4 regions of the Paenibacillus sp. Leaf72 genome follow, and region 1 is predicted to be linked to each of the others. Evidence: riboswitches for the same ligand, from Rfam matches in the RefSeq annotation. Region 1 holds a riboswitch; each other region holds the start of a gene.

Region 1 (4,714 bases):
TGTGGCGAAGAGGATGACCGGCTCGACGGCTTCCAAGCCGGCTCCGACGATTATGTCGTTAAGCCATTCAGCCCGCGCGAGCTAATGTACCGCATTAAGGCGATCATCCGCCGCACCTCGGAGTTTGCTTATCGCGCCTTGCAGCGCAAGCAGACGCCCGATCTCACGCTGTCAGGACTCGTCTTCGATTATGATTCGCGGCAAGTCATTGCCGGAAACAGCAAGGTGAAGCTGACGTTCCGCGAATATGAGCTGCTGCGCTTTATGGCAGCCAACATCAATCAGCCCATTTCCCGCGAAGATTTAATGCGGCGAATTTGGGGCTATCAATCGCTCGGCGATTACCGGACGATCGATACGCATGTAAAGCGGATCAGAGAGAAGCTGAACCGCGTCCACCCCGAATCTGCCTCCTTGATTCAGACGGTATGGGGCATTGGCTATTGCCTGATGAATCCTGCGGCAGAGACCATTTAAGCGGGCGGCTGAAGCAGGCAGGCAAAAACATCCCCTCCTAATGGCATGCTTTTGCCTGCCTGTTGTGGCACGCCGCTCCCCGGCTTTGACCCTCCCCGCTTCCAAGTAAAGCAAAAGCTCCGCTTGCGCCAATCAGCGCAAGCGGAGCTTTTTTAATAACCATGCTTATTACAATTACTTAGCCAACTGCTCCCGTACTTGCTCAGTCGCTTGGATCATGTTGCGCAGCGATGCCACAGTCTCATCTACACCACGTGTTTTAAGTCCGCAGTCCGGGTTAATCCAGAACAATTCTGGCTCAAGCACGTTCAGAGCGCGTTTGATCATCGATGTCATTTCCTCTACCTCCGGCACGCGAGGGCTGTGAATATCGTATACGCCAAGGCCAATACCCAGCTCATACGTGTGCTCCTCGAAGCTGTGAATCAGCTCGCCATGGCTGCGGGACGTTTCGATGGAAATAACGTCGGCATCCAGCGCGCGAATGGAATCAATGATGTCATGGAACTCGCAATAGCACATATGCGTGTGAATTTGCGTCGTATCCTTAACGTCAGAAGTGGACAAGCGGAAGGCAAGCACAGCCCAGTTCAAATAGTGCTCCCAATCTTCACGTTTTAGCGGCAAGCCTTCACGAAGGGCAAGCTCATCCACCTGAATCATTTCAATGCCCGCTTCCTCCAGCGCCTTCACTTCTTCTGCCAAGGCAAGCGCGATTTGGTAAGCAACCTGCTCACGAGTCAAGTCGCTGCGAACGAACGACCAGTTCAAAATCGTAATCGGGCCCGTCAGCATGCCTTTCACCGGTTTAGAAGTCAGCGACTGCGCATAAACGGTTTCTTCGACAGTCATCGGCTTGCTGAACTGCACATCGCCGTAAATGACTGGCGGTTTTACGCAGCGCGAGCCATAGGATTGCACCCAGCCATTTTTCGTGAAAGCAAAGCCTTCCAGCTTCTCTCCGAAAAACTCAACCATATCCGTACGCTCAAACTCTCCATGAACGAGAACATCAAGGCCGATCTCTTCCTGCAGCTTGATCCAATGCTGAATTTGCTCCTTAATGAATACGCGGTATTGCTCCTCGCCCAAATCACCACGACGCCATTGCCGTCTCGCTTGGCGAACTTCCGCCGTTTGTGGGAAGCTGCCGATTGTCGTTGTCGGCAGGAATGGCAGCTGCCAGCGTTCCTTCTGGCTCACTTGGCGCTCTGCAAATACCGCTTTGCGCTCCGATGGCTGCGCATCAATGCTCGCTACAGCGGCATGGACGCTCGCACGGCCACGGGACGGCGATGCGGCAAGTGCAGCCAAAGCTGCTGCATTGCGATCAAACGCCTCTTTTACCGCTGCTTCTCCTTCATTCAGCGCAGTTGCCAGAACGGCAATTTCCTCCAGCTTCTCATTGGCATACGCCAGTGCGCCTGCAAGCTCTGCCGGCAGTGCCGTTTCAAGAGCCGCTGACACAGGTACATGCAGCAGGCTGCAAGAGGAGCTTACAATCAGTCGGTCGTTTGGCACGACTTTAGCAATACGGGCAAGCAGCGCTTTGCGCTCCTGAAGATCCGCCCGCCAAATATTGCGGCCGTCAATAACGCCTGCACCCAGCACTTTGTCCTGTGGGAAGCCGATTGACTCCAGCTGCTGCAGGTTCTTTTCAGCGCCAGCTGTGAAGTCCAGACCTAAGCCCTGTACAGGCAAAGCCGCGATTGCAGCATAATGCTGAACCGATTCAAAATACGTTTGCAGCAGCAAATTGAGCTTAGGTGCCGCTTCATGAAGCTGGGCATAAATGCTTTGCACAAGCGCCAAATCTGCTTCGGAAACGTCTGTTACAAGCGAAGGCTCATCCATTTGCACCCATTGTACGCCTTCTTGCTCCAACTCGCGCAGCACCTGTGCATACAGCGGAACATACTGAGCAGCAACTGTAGCAAGCTCAGAAGCGGCATAGCCTTTAGACAGCTTGAGGAATGTATAAGGTCCAACAATGACTGGTTTGCCTTCGATGCCCAGCTTTTCCTTTGCTTCGCGGTAAGCGATCAACGGACGGTTCTCGGTCAGCGCCGGCGTAATGCCTTTCAGCTCAGGAACGATGTAGTGATAGTTCGTATTGAACCATTTCGTCATCTCGGATGCCGAAGCGGTTTTGTTGCCTCGCGCCATTGCATAATAGGTCATTACCGATACGGGGCTGCCTGTATAGCCAAAGCGCTCAGGCACGACGCCAAACATCGCAGCTGTATCAAGGATATGGTCATAATACGAAAAATCATTTACCGGAATGAGATCAATGCCGGCCTGTTTTTGCAATTGGAGATGGTTTAGACGAATCGTCTCCAGCTGCTTCAAGAAAGCCGCTTCCGCAAGCTTGCCGCTCCAGAATGCCTCCAGAGCTTTTTTCCATTCTCTGTTTTCACCGATACGCGGATATCCCAAACTGCTGCTTTTTACTTGACTCATTGTTATTGCCTCCTGTTTTTCATTATTCATCCTTGTGGATGGATGTTATAATCCTTTGTTATTTCATCAACAAACTCAGATATATACTTATGGCAGTGCGAGCGAATTTCTTCGCGGCGGCCTTTCCCTATACATCCAATTTGCTGCCAGCCAGAAACTGCAAAAAGGGACGTCCTACCCTGTACAGAAATGTGGGTAAAGACGCCCCTCGTTTCAACAAACGATGGCTGCCATCTTTAACACCTCCCTATCTCCCGTAGGTACTGCAGTGTATAGAATAAGGCAGGTCTCCTGGCTCCAGCATCATCATCGCTGCGCTCGCCTTCCCGGCATCATGCCAGTGGCTTTATTGCGCAAAACTCCGCTGTTACAGTGGCGGGACCGCGCCGGTATTGCACCGGACTTCCCTTTTAAGCTCAAGACGTTACGCAAGAGCACCCTATTCCTCGCTATTTAGTTGGTCGATCTTTATTTATACAAGGTGAAACGGAGAAATATAGAGATAGGATGGAAAAATCATATCCTTTCCTATATTTCAAGCAACATGTATAAATATACGAATTTTTGCGTTTTTATACAACAAAAGATTTTACAGCCGCTTTAAATTGCGCGAGCGTACGCGGCGCCTGCTGTTCTCCTCGCAGCTCAGGCGGCAGTGCCTCCCAAGCTTCCAGCACCATTGGCAGCGTGAGTCCAAGGCTTCTGAGACGCTCGCCTTCGCGAAATACCGTCTCCGGCGTACCCTCCAATATACAGCGGCCCTCATTCATGATGAAAATCCAATCCGCCCAAGCATAGGCCATATTCATGTCATGCGTCGCCATAACCGGCGTTATGCCGCTGGCATGAATGCGGTCCAGCTCAGCCATCAGCCGCTGCTCCGATATCGGATCGAGATAAGCAGCCGGCTCATCAAGCAGCACTAACTCCGGCTCCAGGGCCAGTACGCCGGCAAGAGCGACTCGCTTCTTTTGCCCAAGGCTGAGATGATGCAGCGGCTTATGCGCCAGTTCCTGCAAGTTCAGCTGCTGAACGATGCGCGCCGTACGTCTGTCAATTTCCACTTCTTGAAGCCCCGCATTGCGCAGCCCATAGGAAATATCCTCATAAGCGGTATTCAAAATGAGCTGATGCTCCGGGTCCTGAAAAACAAGGCCGACGCGCCGTCTCAAGCTGGCAAGCTCTCTGGGCTTGTAAGAAAGCGGCTCGCCGCGCCAGCTGACAAAACCGGATTCCGGACGATTAATGCCAATAAGCTGCAAGAAGAGCGTCGACTTGCCCGAGCCATTATGCCCGCACAGCGCTATCTTCTTGTTCGCCGGAATACGCAGCTCTAGCCCGTTTAAAGCGGTCTTGTCCGTTCCGGGATAAGCATAGCTCACTTGGTTCATTTCCATAATGGTTGATGCCCGATCGTTATCCGCCAGCTTATTCACCTCCATACCGAAGCCATAGCTCTGCTGCCAGCAAAATCGTTAAGCCGAGCCCCGCTTCCGCCCAATATCGGAGGCGAACCGTCCGCTTTACACTAGGCGCAAGACGGATTTCATTCGTAAATCCTCTTGCCATAAGCCCATTCGAGAGCCCCTTGTATCGATGCATCGTTTTGACGAAGAGCCGCACAGCAATCGCCGCCGTACCCTGCAATTTGCCTTTAAAACCGTGTTGACCGCCGCGTGCACGCTGCGCGACCAGCATAGCCCCCGCCGTATCCAGCAGCAGAAAGATGAAGCGATACATAATAATCATGAGCTCCAGTACAATTTGCGGCATT
Region 2 (4,714 bases), on a different contig from region 1:
TGATCAAAGCGAATCCTCAACTTAAAAATCCCAATGTGCTCATGACGGGCGAAATCGTCAATGTGCCTAAAGCGGGCCATATGACGACTACACCGTCTACAGGAACGGGAACGGCAGCAGGAATGGGGACGACGGCAGCGGGAACAGGCGGTCATACAGGACATCATGCTCTTCATCCGCTGTCGGTCATGCAAGGCGTGCAGCAATGGGTTGGCGGTAAAAAGCCGACAGGGCAAATTCCTGGCAAAACGCCAACAGGGCAAATTCCTGGCAAAACGCCAACTGCGCCAGTAACCGAAAAAACGCCAACCGCTCCGATTCCGAAGACGCCAACTGCGCCAATAACGAAGACACCAACTGCTCCTATTGTGACACCTACGCTACCGGAGGCAAAACCTGTACCGCAGCCAAAACCGCTGCCGATTGAGAAGCCAGTGGAGAAAAAGACGTACCCGGTTTATTCCCATCATCAGCAAAGCGTTGACTTGTTTATGCAATACGGTACACCTGCGGTAGAAGCTTCATCGACTTACCCGACAACAGTTGTATCGCCCGCTGCAACGGCTCCTTCTTTGCCGCAATACGGAGGCTACAGCATGCCTACAACGGTATCACCTGCACAAACAGGCGGTTACGGTCATTGGCAGCAGCCAACTATGGTCAGCCCTGTGAGCCAAGGAGGAGGCTATAATCCGTGTCCTCCTGGGATGTATCCGATAGGCGGTATGAGCAGTGGCTACGGCTATGGCGGAATGGTATCGCCAGCAGAGACGCAAGGCTACGGCTATGGCGGAATGGTATCGCCGGCAGAGACGCAAGGCTACGGCTATGGCGGAATGGTATCGCCGGCAGAGACGCAAGGCTACGGCTATGGCGGAATGGTATCGCCAGCAGAGACGCAAGGCTACGGCTATGGTGGAGCCGTATCGCCAGCAAGCACGCAAGGCTATGGCGGAATGGTATCGCCGGCAGAGACGCAAGGCTACGGCTATGGCGGAATGGTATCGCCAGCAGAGACGCAAGGCTACGGCTATGGTGGAGCCGTATCGCCGGCAGAAACACAAGGCTACGGCTATGGTGGAGCCGTATCGCCGGCAGAAACACAAGGCTACGGCTATGGTGGAGCCGTATCGCCAGCAGAAACGCAAGGCTACGGCTATGGTGGAGCCGTATCGCCAGCAGAAACGCAAGGCTACGGCTATGGTGGAGCCGTATCGCCAGCAAGCACGCAAGGCTATGGCGGAATGGTATCGCCGGCAGAAACGCAAGGCTACGGCTATGGTGGAGCCGTATCGCCAGCAAACACACAAGGCTACGGTTATGGCGGAATGGTGTCGCCAATCGGCAACAACTGCAACGGCTATCCCGTCTCAGCATTTCCTCCGTTCCCGCCTTACGGATATTATCCTATGCAAACCGCAGGAGTTGAGTCACAAAAGCCATGCAATTGCGGCTGCAAGGATAAGCGCGAAGAGGATGAGCAAGTAAAAGAAACAACGACAATCAATGTGAAAAACGGCAAAAACAATGCGCAGCGCAAATCCAATAAAAAAGCGGTAATTCGCACCGTTGCCCCTCGTTCTAGAACGAGCAAGCAAAACAGCAGCCCTTGGATTAGCCGCTAGTTTTTAAATTAATAAGTTAATAGCAAAGCACCTTTTCTTCATAACGGAGAAGAGGTGCTCTCTGATTTGTTAATAAATCTAACCATCCTTCAACTGATCTACAATCTCCTGCAGCAAAATCTTTTCCGTCTCCTTCAATTTTTGCAGCTGCTCCATTTGCTTGTACAACGTATCCGAGCTTCGAGTAAGCCAATATTTTAAGATGGAATTTCTTACAGCCTGCGCAGTAGCCTCCAGCTTTCTCCATCTGCTTAAAATTTGATTATCATCAATCAAATGATGGTTATTAATCATGTAGTTTAATCGCATGGTCATGCATTTCTTATGGTCGTAAAGCAGGTGGAACGATCTAATATCAAATACTACCTCTTCTTGAGCCAAATATTTTAAATACTCGGAGGCCTTGTCGTAAACATTAATACCGAAGGTTAGCCCGGGTGTGCCTAAAGCTTGGTTATAATGTTCATCCGTATGTGCCTTAGACAAGAGGTAGGCATTCATCGTATTTTTCACATATGTTAGAGAAAAAGTATAATCGGTATTTTCGAGCGGCTTCAATAAATAAAGATGGTCTTTAAAATCATGGGCATCGATTTCTAATATATGAAATGCTCTATGAAAAGCTTCGTAATCACAGGTGATATTCGTTGAATATTTTCCGTTGGCATTATTGTCACAAAAGTACAGCTTTTTATTTGCATCATCATACCCATTTATCATGACTTCATGTGGGGATCTTGCCGAAATTTCATACTCTTTAATATGAAAACGGTCGATCATAACGATTACATAATAGCCGCCATCAATCGATGCTTTTATAAAATCAAACAGGTCGTTATTTAAAATCGTTGAGCTTTGCCTATCTAGCGCTATCCGCTGAAAATCAATAAATGGGCAGTCATAAAACTCAACCATTTTATCTCTATAATAACCGTTGAAGAAAAAGGTATATAATTGGTTTGGATCAGGAATATCGAATAAATTAATATAATTATTCATAAACCATAATTTTTTCGAGTCCACACGCGAGATAATAGAATAAAAATCACTGTAAAACCAATATGAATCAATAATTTGCTTTTCTTCAACTGGAAGGATTTTCACCGTCACTGTGATCATTCCTTTTCTATTTGATTAGGTTATCTATTGGATTAATTTAATAAATAAGCTCATCATGCGTGAAGTAATTTCAATATAACATTACTGGAAAAAATATGAAAGTTTTATGTTGAAAACACTTTCATTTTCGAATTAAAGCCATTGACAGATTCCCGCTTCCTCCCTATGATTAAGAATGGATTACGGACAGGACGGGCTTATGAGCCTGCAAAACTTCATACTTGAATGAAAATAGGTGCGAAATGTTGGCTGGAACTTATACGTCTTCGTTCGCTTAAAAGGGAAGTTCGGTTAAAGGCCGACACGGACCCGCCACTGTAAAGGGCAGCAGCTTACACAGGCTGCGCTCCCCTCACAAATAAGCCACTGGCTGATGAGCTTCTTTTCGTCGCAAGACGAATAGCAGATGCTTACCCTAGCTGGGAAGGGAAGAGAGGGAGGCCCCAAGTCAGGAGACCTGCCTGTTTTAACATCACTGTTTGACCTACGGTGCTTAGGGAGGTGGTTGGTTATGCCCATTTATTGCAAAATGTCTAACGATTATTTGTTGCTTCATGGCGAGCAGACGCAGATAAGGTTTAGTTATTTAACATAAAAGCATTTCTGACTGCTTTTTAAGGGTCGGGGATGCTTTTTTTAAATATAGAGAAAAGATATGATTTTTCTATCCTTTCTCTATATTTCTACGCGAAACGGTAGCTTTGCCGCCACAGGACGGCTTTCGGCCGTTTACGCTTACTAGAAGGGGAGACAAAAGAAAAATGAACCACACGAAGAAGCCGCTTAGCTTGTCACTTGGAATGATGATCGTTTGCTTGATGCTGGTCCTTGCAGGATGCAGCACGAATGCTGGCCAAAACGCAGAGCAGGGCACGGATGCTGCCTCGGGAAACAACGCTGCTGCCGCTAAAAAAACACTAACAATGGCGTACACTTGGAACCCTGCAGGCGTTGATCCGCATGGCGACGATAGCTGGGATGTTATGCGCTCGGGCGCAGGGGAAACGCTGATTAAATTGAATGAGCAGCTGCAGCCATCCGCTTGGCTCGCGAAGGAATGGAAGCAGGAGGATGCTAATACGTGGACGTTCAAGCTGGAAACGGGCGTAACGTTCCACAACGGCAAAAAAATGGATGCTGAAAGCGTAAAAGCATCGCTGCTGCGTTCCATTGCGAACAGCCATTTGGCGAAGGATTTGCTTCTGGTTAAAGATATTGAAGTGCTTGCGCCTGACGAGCTGAAAATGATTACGACACAGCCGAACTCGGCGATCATTTCCAGCTTGGCTGATCCAAGCACGATTATTCTTGATGTTGACAGCATGAAGGAAGCGGGCAGCTACCCGGCCATGACGGGAGCTTTCAAAATCAAGCAATTTACGAAAGACGTATCGCTTGTTGTTGAGCGTTATGATGGCTATTGGGGGGAACCCGCAAAGCTTTCAGAAGTGACGATGAAGTTTGTAACCGATGGCAACACGCGTCTGATGGCGCTGCAAGCTGGTGAAGTAGATGTCGCAACGGACATTCCGATTGACAGCATTGAGCTGGTAGAGAAGGACAGCAAGCTGGAAGTGCTGTCTGCCCCATCGGTTCGTACACATATGGTATTATTTAATATGAATTCTGCTTTGTTTAAAGAAAAATCGAACCGCGAGGTTGTAGATCAAGCGATTCCGCGCGAGGCGATTATTGAATCGGTTATGCGTGGTTACGGCACGAAAGCGAAAAGCCCGTTCCCGGAAATTTTGCCATTCGGCAAAGTGGCGGAGCAAGCAGCAGGGGAAACGACGGAGCAATTGCTGACCGCTGGCGGCTGGCAGAAAAATGCGGAAGGCATGTGGGAGAAGGAAGGCAAGCCGTTCGAGGCGACGCTCCTTACGTTCCCGCACCGCCCAGAGCTGTCGGTTATGGCAGAGGTTATTCAAAATCAACTGCTTAATGAAGGAATTACCGTGAAAATACGCAAG
Region 3 (4,714 bases), on a different contig from region 1:
TCATTTCTTTGAAAAACTGAATGTTAGCTTCATTACGCCTGTAATAGGTGTGCTGCCCGATCCGTTTCGACTCCAGTAAGCCTGCTTTATGCATTTTCACTAAATAGCTGGATATAACGGATTGCGCAAGTCCTGTTTTTTCTGCAAAAGAACCGACACATACGCCTCCAGCAAACTGACACGCATCGGTTAGATGGCATTGAGGCCCAAAATGCTCCTCAGGCGTTTTCAGCCATTTTAAAATATGGTACCGTTTCTCGTTAGACACAGCTTTAAGTATTGACAAAGTATCCATGAGGCTTAGTATATCTATTTTTATAGAAATGTCAAATTGTTGTTTTATAAAATATAGGAACGGGTATCGTAACGCGATCCGTTCTCTATATTTCTCGGACTGAAACGCGCCGCGCCGCCGAAGGACGGCGACAGCCGTTTCACCTTGAAATATAGGAAAGGATGTCCTAACGCGATCCGTTCTCTATATTTCTCGGACTGAAACAAGCCGCGCCGCCGAAGGACGGCGACAGCCGTTTCACCTTGTGCCTATTTGTGAGCGAATGGTTGGATTTTGCGCTTATTCCGTTATCGGGAACCAGCCTGGCGCATGCGTAATCGCTCCCCATAAGCCATTCGGGATGACGAGGCGCTCCTGATCTTGCTTGGATAGCGTAGTCACAATATCCTGCTCGTTGCCTTGCTTGATTTTCTCCGTCCAATCCGGGTCCATAATGAGCTCGCGGCCAAGGGCGATAAACGGCACGCCGGAGTTTTTCGCCTCAAGCGCTTCTTCTGCGGTTGTGATGCTGCCGACACCGATGAACGGAATGTGCTCGCTGTATTTTTCGACGAACCATGCCATGCGGCTTTGCGAATCCTGCTCGCCTCTGCGCGGCTTCGACCAGAAATCTTGAAGCGACACATGCAAATAATCCAGCTTCATCTCGATTAGAGCGTTAACCAGATGGTACGAATGCTCCATCGTTAATCCTTCTTCTTCCGGCTCCTCCGGCGAGAAGCGATAGCCTACAAGAAACGGCTGCGGCGCCATAGCGGCTGCCTTCTTAACAGCTTCAACGACGTAGAGCGGGAACGCCATACGTTTATGAACAGAGCCGCCCCAGTCGTCGGTACGCACATTGGAAGCCGGGGAGTAAAATTGCTGCAGCAGGTAGCCGTTGGCACCGTGAATTTCAACGCCGTCAAAACCAGCCTCAATCGCGCGGCGTGTCGCTTCGCCAAAGTCGGCGATAATCGACTTGATTTCCTCCTCGTTCAGCTCGCGTGGCACAATTCCGCCCTCCTGCTGGGCAATGCTGCTGGCACTCACCAAATCATCATTTGGCACTAGGCCAGGGAAGCATGATCTTCCGCCATGGAAAATTTGCAAAATCGCTTTCGCACCTTGGCTTTTAATAGCATCGGCCAGACGCTTGAGGCTTGGAATCATTGCGTCCGTATCCGCGCCAAATTCGCCGGGGAAGCCTTTGCCGTTGCGGCTCACGTAGACGCACGCTGTAACGACGATGCCGGGCCCAGCACTGCGGCGGCTGTAGTAGGCAAGCTCTTCATCAGGCACTGTGCCGTCCGGATTGGACGAGCAGGTTGTCATGGGCGCCATGACAATTCGATTATGTACAGACATGCCGCTCGCGAAAGTGAATGGTTCAAATAAAGGCTGAAATTGTGGTTTCATCAGTAGTTCCCTCCAGTTACGAAATGCTATGTGCTTTATTTTATATCAGATAATTACGAAAGGAAAGTGGAGTGGAAAGGTTGCTTAAATGAAAGGGCTGGTATATAATCAACCAGATTTGCAAACAACTGAAAAATTGTGGGAATAAGGTGCAACAGCTGCGGCTGGAGCTTAAAAGGGAAGTTCGGTGCAAAACCGACGCGGTCCCGCCACTGTTACGGATTAGCTGAAGCTACAAGGCCACTGATCTCGCTTAGCGGGATTGGGAAGGCAGCTTCCAGTACAATTTCCGGTAGCCAGGAGACCTGCCTGTTCTGACAACACTGCTGTAACCTACGGAGGATAGGGAAGTGTTAGCGCGCATGCTTATTTGCTATGATGGAAAATAACAATAACAGGCAGCTCTATCTTTCCTATGACTGGAGGTAGAGCTGTCTTTTTTTGCGGATTTTTGCAGGAAGATGATTTTGCTAGAGGGAGAGGAAATAGAGAAGATGAAACGTACACAAATGGCAAAAAACAAAAAAACAATAGGTGTTTTATTTAGCCTATGCTTGCTGCTGGCGCTAATGGGGTGCAGTGGCGTTAACGGTTCCAATGAATCAGGCAGCAATAATGAGCTGTCGCAGCAGTCTGCTGCTCCGTCCGCCTCTACAGCAGCTGCTTCTGAAGAAATCGTGCTGGCTGCGCCGCGGGATTTAGCACCGGGACCGCAGGATGCTTATTACACGAGCACCATTCTGTATGTATGGGAGCCGTTGATTTCCGCTTCCGAGGATGGAAAGCCTGCTCCAAAGCTGGCGGAAGCGTGGGAAATGTCTGCTGATGCCAAGGAATGGACCTTCATGCTGCGCAAAGGCGTCACCTTCCATGATGGCGCGCCATTCAACGCGGACGCGGTACTTGCAAATTTTGCCCGTTACAAGCAAGTGAGCCCGAAAAGCTCGCCATTCTATACGCTCGACATCAACAATTCATACCCAAGCCTTCAGGAAGTCGTGAAGGTTGATGATAGCACGATTAAGCTTGTTTTCGACAATCCGCAGCCGACGCTGCTGTATTCGATGATCAACTTTTCAAGCCCGATGTACAGCCCGAATAATTTTGACGAAAATGGCGACTTTAACGGCCTGCCGCAAGGGACAGGCCCTTTCAAGCTTGTGCAGCATGAGAAGGATCAATTTTCACTGCTAGAGGCTTACGACGGTTATTATGGCGAAAAAGCAAAAGCCCAAAAAATCCGCGTCCGCGTCATACCGGACCCTGATACAAGGCTTGCTGCCTTGAAATCTGGAGAGATTTTGGGCGTCATGGATTTGGGCGCTATTCCTCCTGCCCTTGCCGAGGAGCTGCTGAAGGATGAACGCTTTGCTGTATCGACGGCAAAATCGACGATTTCCCATTACCTGCATCCGAACGGTGCCAAAGCGCCATTCAATGATGTGAAAATGCGTCAGGCGCTGAGCCTGATGATTGACCGCGAGCAGCTGGTGAAGGAGCTGTATTTGGGCTATCCGACCGCTACGGCGAACATTTTGAATGCGACATCGCCGTTTTATAAGGACATTCCTGTCGTCCATGATTCAGAAAAGGCAATCGCCCTGGCGCATGAGGTGCTTGGGGACAGCAGGCAGGCGGTTACGCTAATTGTGCCTACCTATGGACTCGATCGTTATCCGTATAAAGCGCAAGCCGAGCTGCTTCAGGCTGTGCTTCAAGAGCTGCAGCTGGACGTGACGATTCAAATATTGGATGGTGCGGCATACAAGGAAGCACAGGCACAAGGAAACTTCGATCTGGCACTGGCCATTCAGGGGCTGCCGAATGGCGATCCTTATTCGATTTTGAACAATTATATGGCGAGCGAAGGCTCAAGCAATATCAGTTATACGCTTGGTTACAGCAATGCCCATGTGGATGAGCTGTTGAAGCAGGTGAAGACGACGCTGGATATGGATGACCGCGCTGCGATTTATAACGAGCTGCAGGATATTGCAGCCGAGGAATTGCCGACGATTCCGCTGTTTAATGATGCGAGCTTAATTGCGTACAGCAAAGAAATTACCGGATACGGTGCACTTGTGTATGGTACAACGCTGCCGCAGCTGGAGCGGGTGCAATAAGATGGCCTATTTCATTCGGAGGTTGGCGGCGGCGGTTCCCGTTCTGATTGGCATTACGTTTATAGCCTTTGCCTTAAGCGTCGCTTCTCCGGGTGATCCGGCTGTCGAACTGCTGAGCATGAACGGCTTCAGCCAGCCGACCGAAGAGCAAATTGCTTTGAAAAGAGAAGAGATGGGGCTGAATGATCCGCTGCTCATTCAGTATGGCCATTGGTTATCAAAGGCGCTGCAAGGTGATCTTGGCACGTCTTATATGACGAAGGAATCGGTTAGCGGCGAGCTGCTGCGCCGCCTGCCAGCAACATTAAGCCTATCTTTGCTAGCTGTCCTGTTCGCCGTCCTGCTTGGAGTGCCATCCGGCATGCTCATGGCGATCCGGCGCAATCGGCTGTTCGATCATATCGGCAGGGCGCTTGCGCTGATTTTGGTTTCCATTCCTGGATTTTGGCTGGCGATCATGCTCATTGCCTTATGGTCGGAGAAGCTGCAGCTGCTCCCGACTAGCGGCTACGGCACCTGGAAGCATTTGCTTATGCCAGCGGCGGTGCTTGCTTCCGGTACAGGCGCCATATTGATGCGGCTGACGCGTGCGGCGCTGCTGGAGGAGCTGAATAAAGATTATATGCTGACAGCCCGAGCGAAGGGGCTGCGTGAGAGCTTTATTGTGCTTCGGCATGCGCTGCGCAATGCTTGTATTCCGTTGCTCACGGTTATCGGCAGTTATTTTGGAGCGATTGTTGGCGGCTCCGTCATCGTGGAAGTTATATTTGCGGTACCGGGCATCGGGCGCTTTGCGATGGACGGTATTTTTCGCAGAGATTATCCGGTCATTCAGGGCTATGTCGTATTTACCGGTCTCATCTACGTGCTGTTTAATTTGGCGACAGATTTATGTTAC
Region 4 (4,714 bases), on a different contig from region 1:
TGATTGTACTTATTCTATTGCTGCTTATTTATCGTTCGCCTATTTTAGCGGTCGTTCCGATTGTAGGCGTAGGGTTCGCTTATTTGGTTACGAGCCCCATTCTCGGCTGGCTTGCATCAGAGGGCTGGATTACAGTAGATGCCCAAGCCATTTCGATCATGACGGTGCTGTTGTTTGGTGCAGGCACAGACTACTGCCTGTTCTTTATTGCACATTTCCGCCAAGAGCTGGAGCGGGAAGACAATAAGATGACGGCGCTCAAAATCGCTTTCCGTGATGCATCAGGAGCGATTGCGATGAGCGGCTTCACGGTCGTTCTGTCCTTGCTGGCGCTGCTTGCCGCCAAATATGGTGCTTACCAGCGCTTTGCTATCCCATTCAGCTTGTCGATTTTCATTATGGGCATTGCGAGCCTGACACTCGTGCCTGCGCTATTGTCGATTATGGGAAGAGCTTCTTTCTTCCCGTTCATTCCTCGCACCGAAGGAATGCAGCAGCAGCGGGCAGAGAAGCGCAGCAAGCCGTTTCGCCCGCGTCGCCAAGGCAGCAAGCTAGGCACAGCAGTAGGAAGCCTAGTCGTGGCGAAGCCTTGGACCGTTGTTATCGCGAGCGTTATTTTTCTCGGTGCGCTGGCTGGTTTTGCTCCACAGGTTAAGTTTACGTATGATTTATTGTCTTCCTTTCCGAAAGCTATGCCGTCGCGTGAAGGTTTTGATACGATTTCAACAGCTTTCACACCAGGCCAATTGGCTCCTATAACCGTGGCGGCTCAAACCGATGGCAAGCCAGTGGAGCTTGTCGCCAGCCTTTCGGATATGGATCTCGTTGATTCCGTATCGGAGCCGGTTCAAAGTGAAGAGGACCCGAATTTGCAGTCCGTTCAGGTTACGCTAAACATTAATCCTTATTCACAGGAGGCCATGGATCTGGTTCCGCTGCTTCGCGGAGCGGCGGAGGAAGCATTGGATAAAGTAGGAGTTTCGGATGCGGAGTCTAAAGTGTGGGTAGGCGGACAGACAGCAACGCAGCATGACTCCCAGCTGTTGACCGATCGGGACAATAAAGTTATTATCCCACTCGTTATTGGGATGATTTTAGTGCTGCTGATTGTCTATTTGCGCTCCATCGTTGCAGCCCTTTATTTAATCGCCACCGTGTTATTGTCATTTGGCTCTGCTTTAGGCCTCGGCTGGATTGTATTGCATTATGGGATGGGGGCAGAAGCGATTCAAGGAGCGATTCCGCTGTACGCCTTCGTGTTCCTCATTGCTCTTGGCGAGGACTATAACATTTTTATGATCTCGAGCATTTGGAAGAAAAAAGCGAAAATGCCGCTCAAGCAAGCCATTCGTGAAGGTGTCGCAGAGACTGGCGGCGTCATTACGTCCGCAGGGTTGATCCTTGCTGCTACGTTCGCAGTGCTAGCGACGCTGCCTATTCAGGTATTGGTGCAGTTCGGCGTAATTACAGCGATTGGTGTGCTGATGGATACGTTCATCGTGAGACCGTTCCTCGTGCCGGCCATTACAACGCTGCTTGGCAATAGAGCCTTCTGGCCGGCTAGGGCAGAGCTAGTGGGAGAAGAACAAAGCAAGTCTGGCAAGCATAGGCAAATCGTTTAAATCGCATTATTATTTGCAGCAGCAAAGCGCCTTTCTGTCTGGTCGGCATGACCAGGAGGGAAAGGCGCTTTTTATTTTGCTGCTAATATATGTACAGGTGTGAAAATTCCATAGGCCAAGCTTCCGTTCTGGGCGCACAGGAATAAAATGAGGGGAAACGAAAAGCGCAAAGGAGGTTCGCCAAAATGAGAAAGAGGTTCCTTCGTCTAATATTTATCGTAGTCCTGTTTATTGGAATAAGCCTCTGGAGTTCCGCATCGCTATCCGTGTCCGCAGCAGATGTCTGTACTCCTGCAAATAATGAGCAGCAGACGAATGCTGCCGCCTCATCGCCAACCGACTCCCCCTGTAATGAACATGCGGGTCATGAGGCTCCAGATCCGGCTGCAACCGCTCCCGGGGATCAGTTGACCGATGAGCAGGCCGGGTGGCTGCTTACAGGTGTCATTGCTTTATTTCTCATTATCGTCGTCATATGGCGCCAGCATGCTTTCAAGTCGAAGCGTTAGCTGCCAAAGGAGTGGCGCAGCTTAATGATAGGGCTGCATCGTTATGCCGCAGACGCGAACAATAGCCAGCGTGCATTTTAGCTATCTGCGGCCTCATGTTTTATTTTTCTATTAAATGATGGACAAGCTTAATGATAAGACGAAATGCAACCGTTTGGACGCATCTGCCGTATAAGTAGTGCTCTGTGTAAGACAGGCGGAAAGGAAGAGATTAAACATGGCCATTCGTTCAGGAAAAAGCATACTTTTAATCATTGGAATGTTATTATTAGGAGGATGCTCGTTATTTGAGGAAGCCAAGCAGACGGTCAATTCCGTATCAAACTCGGCCGAATATGTGACGGGAGCAGCAACGTACATGCAGACGCTGACAAATTTCAGCGAGCAGGCGACGCAGCTTGCGGAGCAAGCCGTAAACGATGCGAGTGCACGCGCTGATTATAAAGAACAGCTGGTAGCTGTGCAGGAGTCCATCAAGCAGTTTGGCGAGCTGCACGCGCCGGATTTTGCCAAGGACGTCCATCAGTCCGTGGTCGATTATAATTTGAAGCTGCAGGAAAGCATTGATGCGGTGCTGAAGCAGATCGAAGACGGCAAAGCATTGATTGACGCAACGGAAATTCCAAATACGATTAACAAAATCAACGAGCTGTTAAATCAAGTGAATCAACTTCAGCAGCTGGTATCGTAACGGTAAAGAGAGGAAGAGTGGAAGATGAAAGTAAATATTTTGCATGCTAGCATGACGAACTCCAAGGAATCCGGTTTCGTAGGCAAGGTTCATTTTGAAGTAGAGGGCCAGACGAACCAATACGAAATTACCCTTCATAGCCGCAAGGCGACAGAGTGGGGCTACGGTTTGTTTTTTCTGAATGAATCGGGCAAGGAAGAAGATCTTTTGGCGGTTGAGGATGAGCTGGAAGAGGACGATGAACTGTTTGATTCCCTCGTGAATGCAGCTTGGGAAACGCTTGAGAAGAAATAAATAGCTCCGGTAAAAAATAGAGCTGGTGTCAGCCTGGACATGCTGTCCGTGCTTGCGCCGGCTCTATTTGCGCCAAGGCTGATGGCATAAACGCACTTGTCGATCATACAATCTAATGTTATCATTAAGATTACAATTTAATAGGAAGGGAATAAGTGTCAGCAGGCGCCAAAGCGCCCAAGTTGACTTAATAGGGAAGTCGGTGAGAGACCGGCGCGGACCCGCCACTGTATGAAGCGTCCTAACGCTTCAAAGCCAGGAGACCTGCTTATTTCAACGACACTGTAAACCTACGTGGATATTAGGAAGGTGTTAGAGATTGGATGGCCCTTCGCTGTCTGCGTTTAACAAGGACATTGGTCTTTTCAAGCATTTCTAACACATATCGTTAGAGGTGCTTTTTTTGTTGGATAGAAATTGTAAATTGCTACATAGAAGGAGTTGGGCATCAATGAGTGAAGCAGGCGTCGGCAAGCTGTTAATTATCGGATTCGGCCCAGGGAGCTTCGAGCATATTACGAAACGCGCCCGTGAAGCGATTCAGGAGAGCGATATTGTCATCGGCTACAACACGTATGTCGACTTGATTCGGGAGCTAATCAGCGATCAGGCGATTGTGCGTACGGGGATGACAGAGGAGGTCAGCCGGGCGCAGGAAGCGGTGCGCCAAGCGGAGAACGGCAAGAAGGTAGCCGTTATATCAAGCGGCGATGCGGGCGTATACGGCATGGCAGGACTCGTGTATGAGGTGCTGATTGAGAAAGGCTGGAAGCGTAATGGCGGGGTAGAGGTTGAAGTGATTCCCGGCATTTCTGCCATTAACTCGACAGCATCCCTGCTTGGCGCGCCGATAATGCATGATGCTTGCACGATCAGCCTGAGCGATCATTTGACGCCTTGGGAGCTGATTGCGCGCAGGGTAGAAGCGGCCGGACAAGCGGATTTCGTCATTGCGCTTTATAACCCGCGCAGCGGCAGAAGAACGCGGCAAATCGTGGAGACTCAGCGGATTTTGCTCAAATACCGCTCGCCAGATACGCCGGTAGGCATTGTGAAAAGCGCGTACCGCGACCGTGAAGACATTGTCGTGACGACGCTTGCCCGTATGCTTGACCATGATATCGGCATGCTGACAACAGTCGTCATCGGCAACTCGACGACCGTCAATTATGACGGGCTAATGATTACGCCGCGCGGCTATCAGCGCAAATATACGCTTGGCGAAGGCGCGCAGCCTTTGAAGCCCCACCAGCGTCTGCAAGAGAAGAATGAGCCGTGGGCGCTTCATACGGCAGGAATGCCTGAGCTTCCAGCGGACGGGGGCTATCGTGCGGATGAATATGACGCGACGGACCAGCTGCTCAAGCGGGAGGAGCCGCAGGCGGTTGCGCCAGATGAACCGAGAAATGATAATGGACAGGGCGGCGGAGTGGCGGTTGCAGTAGCCCCCCCGGTTGCGCCCGTGAAGCCGGCCCCAGCCCCAATAAATACAGCCGTTTCAATGAGGGCAGAGGCTGCCCCGGCACCTGCAGTATCGCCTCTGCATTTGGCGATGGAAGCGGTTCTCCTGAATGATCGCAGCAAGGGGATCGAGCCTA

The links. Region 1 has a riboswitch for cobalamin ahead of metE (5-methyltetrahydropteroyltriglutamate--homocysteine S-methyltransferase). Riboswitches for the same ligand answer to the same signal wherever they lie in the genome.
Region 2: it holds a riboswitch for cobalamin, as region 1 does, so the genes downstream of both, ASF12_RS23045 (ABC transporter substrate-binding protein) here and metE (5-methyltetrahydropteroyltriglutamate--homocysteine S-methyltransferase) in region 1, are expected to answer to the same signal.
Region 3: it holds a riboswitch for cobalamin, as region 1 does, so the genes downstream of both, ASF12_RS27980 (ABC transporter substrate-binding protein) here and metE (5-methyltetrahydropteroyltriglutamate--homocysteine S-methyltransferase) in region 1, are expected to answer to the same signal.
Region 4: it holds a riboswitch for cobalamin, as region 1 does, so the genes downstream of both, cobJ (precorrin-3B C(17)-methyltransferase) here and metE (5-methyltetrahydropteroyltriglutamate--homocysteine S-methyltransferase) in region 1, are expected to answer to the same signal.

The regions. Positions count from the first base shown of each region.
Region 1 is NZ_LMLV01000035.1:185,531-190,244, reverse strand. Features, by position in the region: gene ASF12_RS32115 (response regulator transcription factor) at 1-477, shown strand, start outside; gene metE (5-methyltetrahydropteroyltriglutamate--homocysteine S-methyltransferase) at 652-2,940, opposite strand; cobalamin riboswitch at 3,205-3,397, opposite strand; gene ASF12_RS32105 (energy-coupling factor ABC transporter ATP-binding protein) at 3,513-4,382, opposite strand; gene cbiQ (cobalt ECF transporter T component CbiQ) at 4,369-4,714, opposite strand, start outside.
Region 2 is NZ_LMLV01000030.1:404,046-408,759, forward strand. Features, by position in the region: gene ASF12_RS23035 (LysM peptidoglycan-binding domain-containing protein) at 1-1,625, shown strand, start outside; gene ASF12_RS23040 (hypothetical protein) at 1,704-2,735, opposite strand; cobalamin riboswitch at 2,961-3,223, shown strand; gene ASF12_RS23045 (ABC transporter substrate-binding protein) at 3,506-4,714, shown strand, end outside.
Region 3 is NZ_LMLV01000033.1:145,521-150,234, reverse strand. Features, by position in the region: gene ASF12_RS27990 (ArsR/SmtB family transcription factor) at 1-295, opposite strand, end outside; gene ASF12_RS27985 (NADH-dependent flavin oxidoreductase) at 575-1,693, opposite strand; cobalamin riboswitch at 1,823-2,020, shown strand; gene ASF12_RS27980 (ABC transporter substrate-binding protein) at 2,188-3,816, shown strand; gene nikB (nickel ABC transporter permease) at 3,818-4,714, shown strand, end outside.
Region 4 is NZ_LMLV01000023.1:80,904-85,617, reverse strand. Features, by position in the region: gene ASF12_RS18995 (MMPL family transporter) at 1-1,622, shown strand, start outside; gene ASF12_RS18990 (hypothetical protein) at 1,808-2,131, shown strand; gene ASF12_RS18985 (DUF6376 family protein) at 2,349-2,822, shown strand; gene ASF12_RS18980 (hypothetical protein) at 2,847-3,116, shown strand; cobalamin riboswitch at 3,253-3,402, shown strand; gene cobJ (precorrin-3B C(17)-methyltransferase) at 3,568-4,714, shown strand, end outside.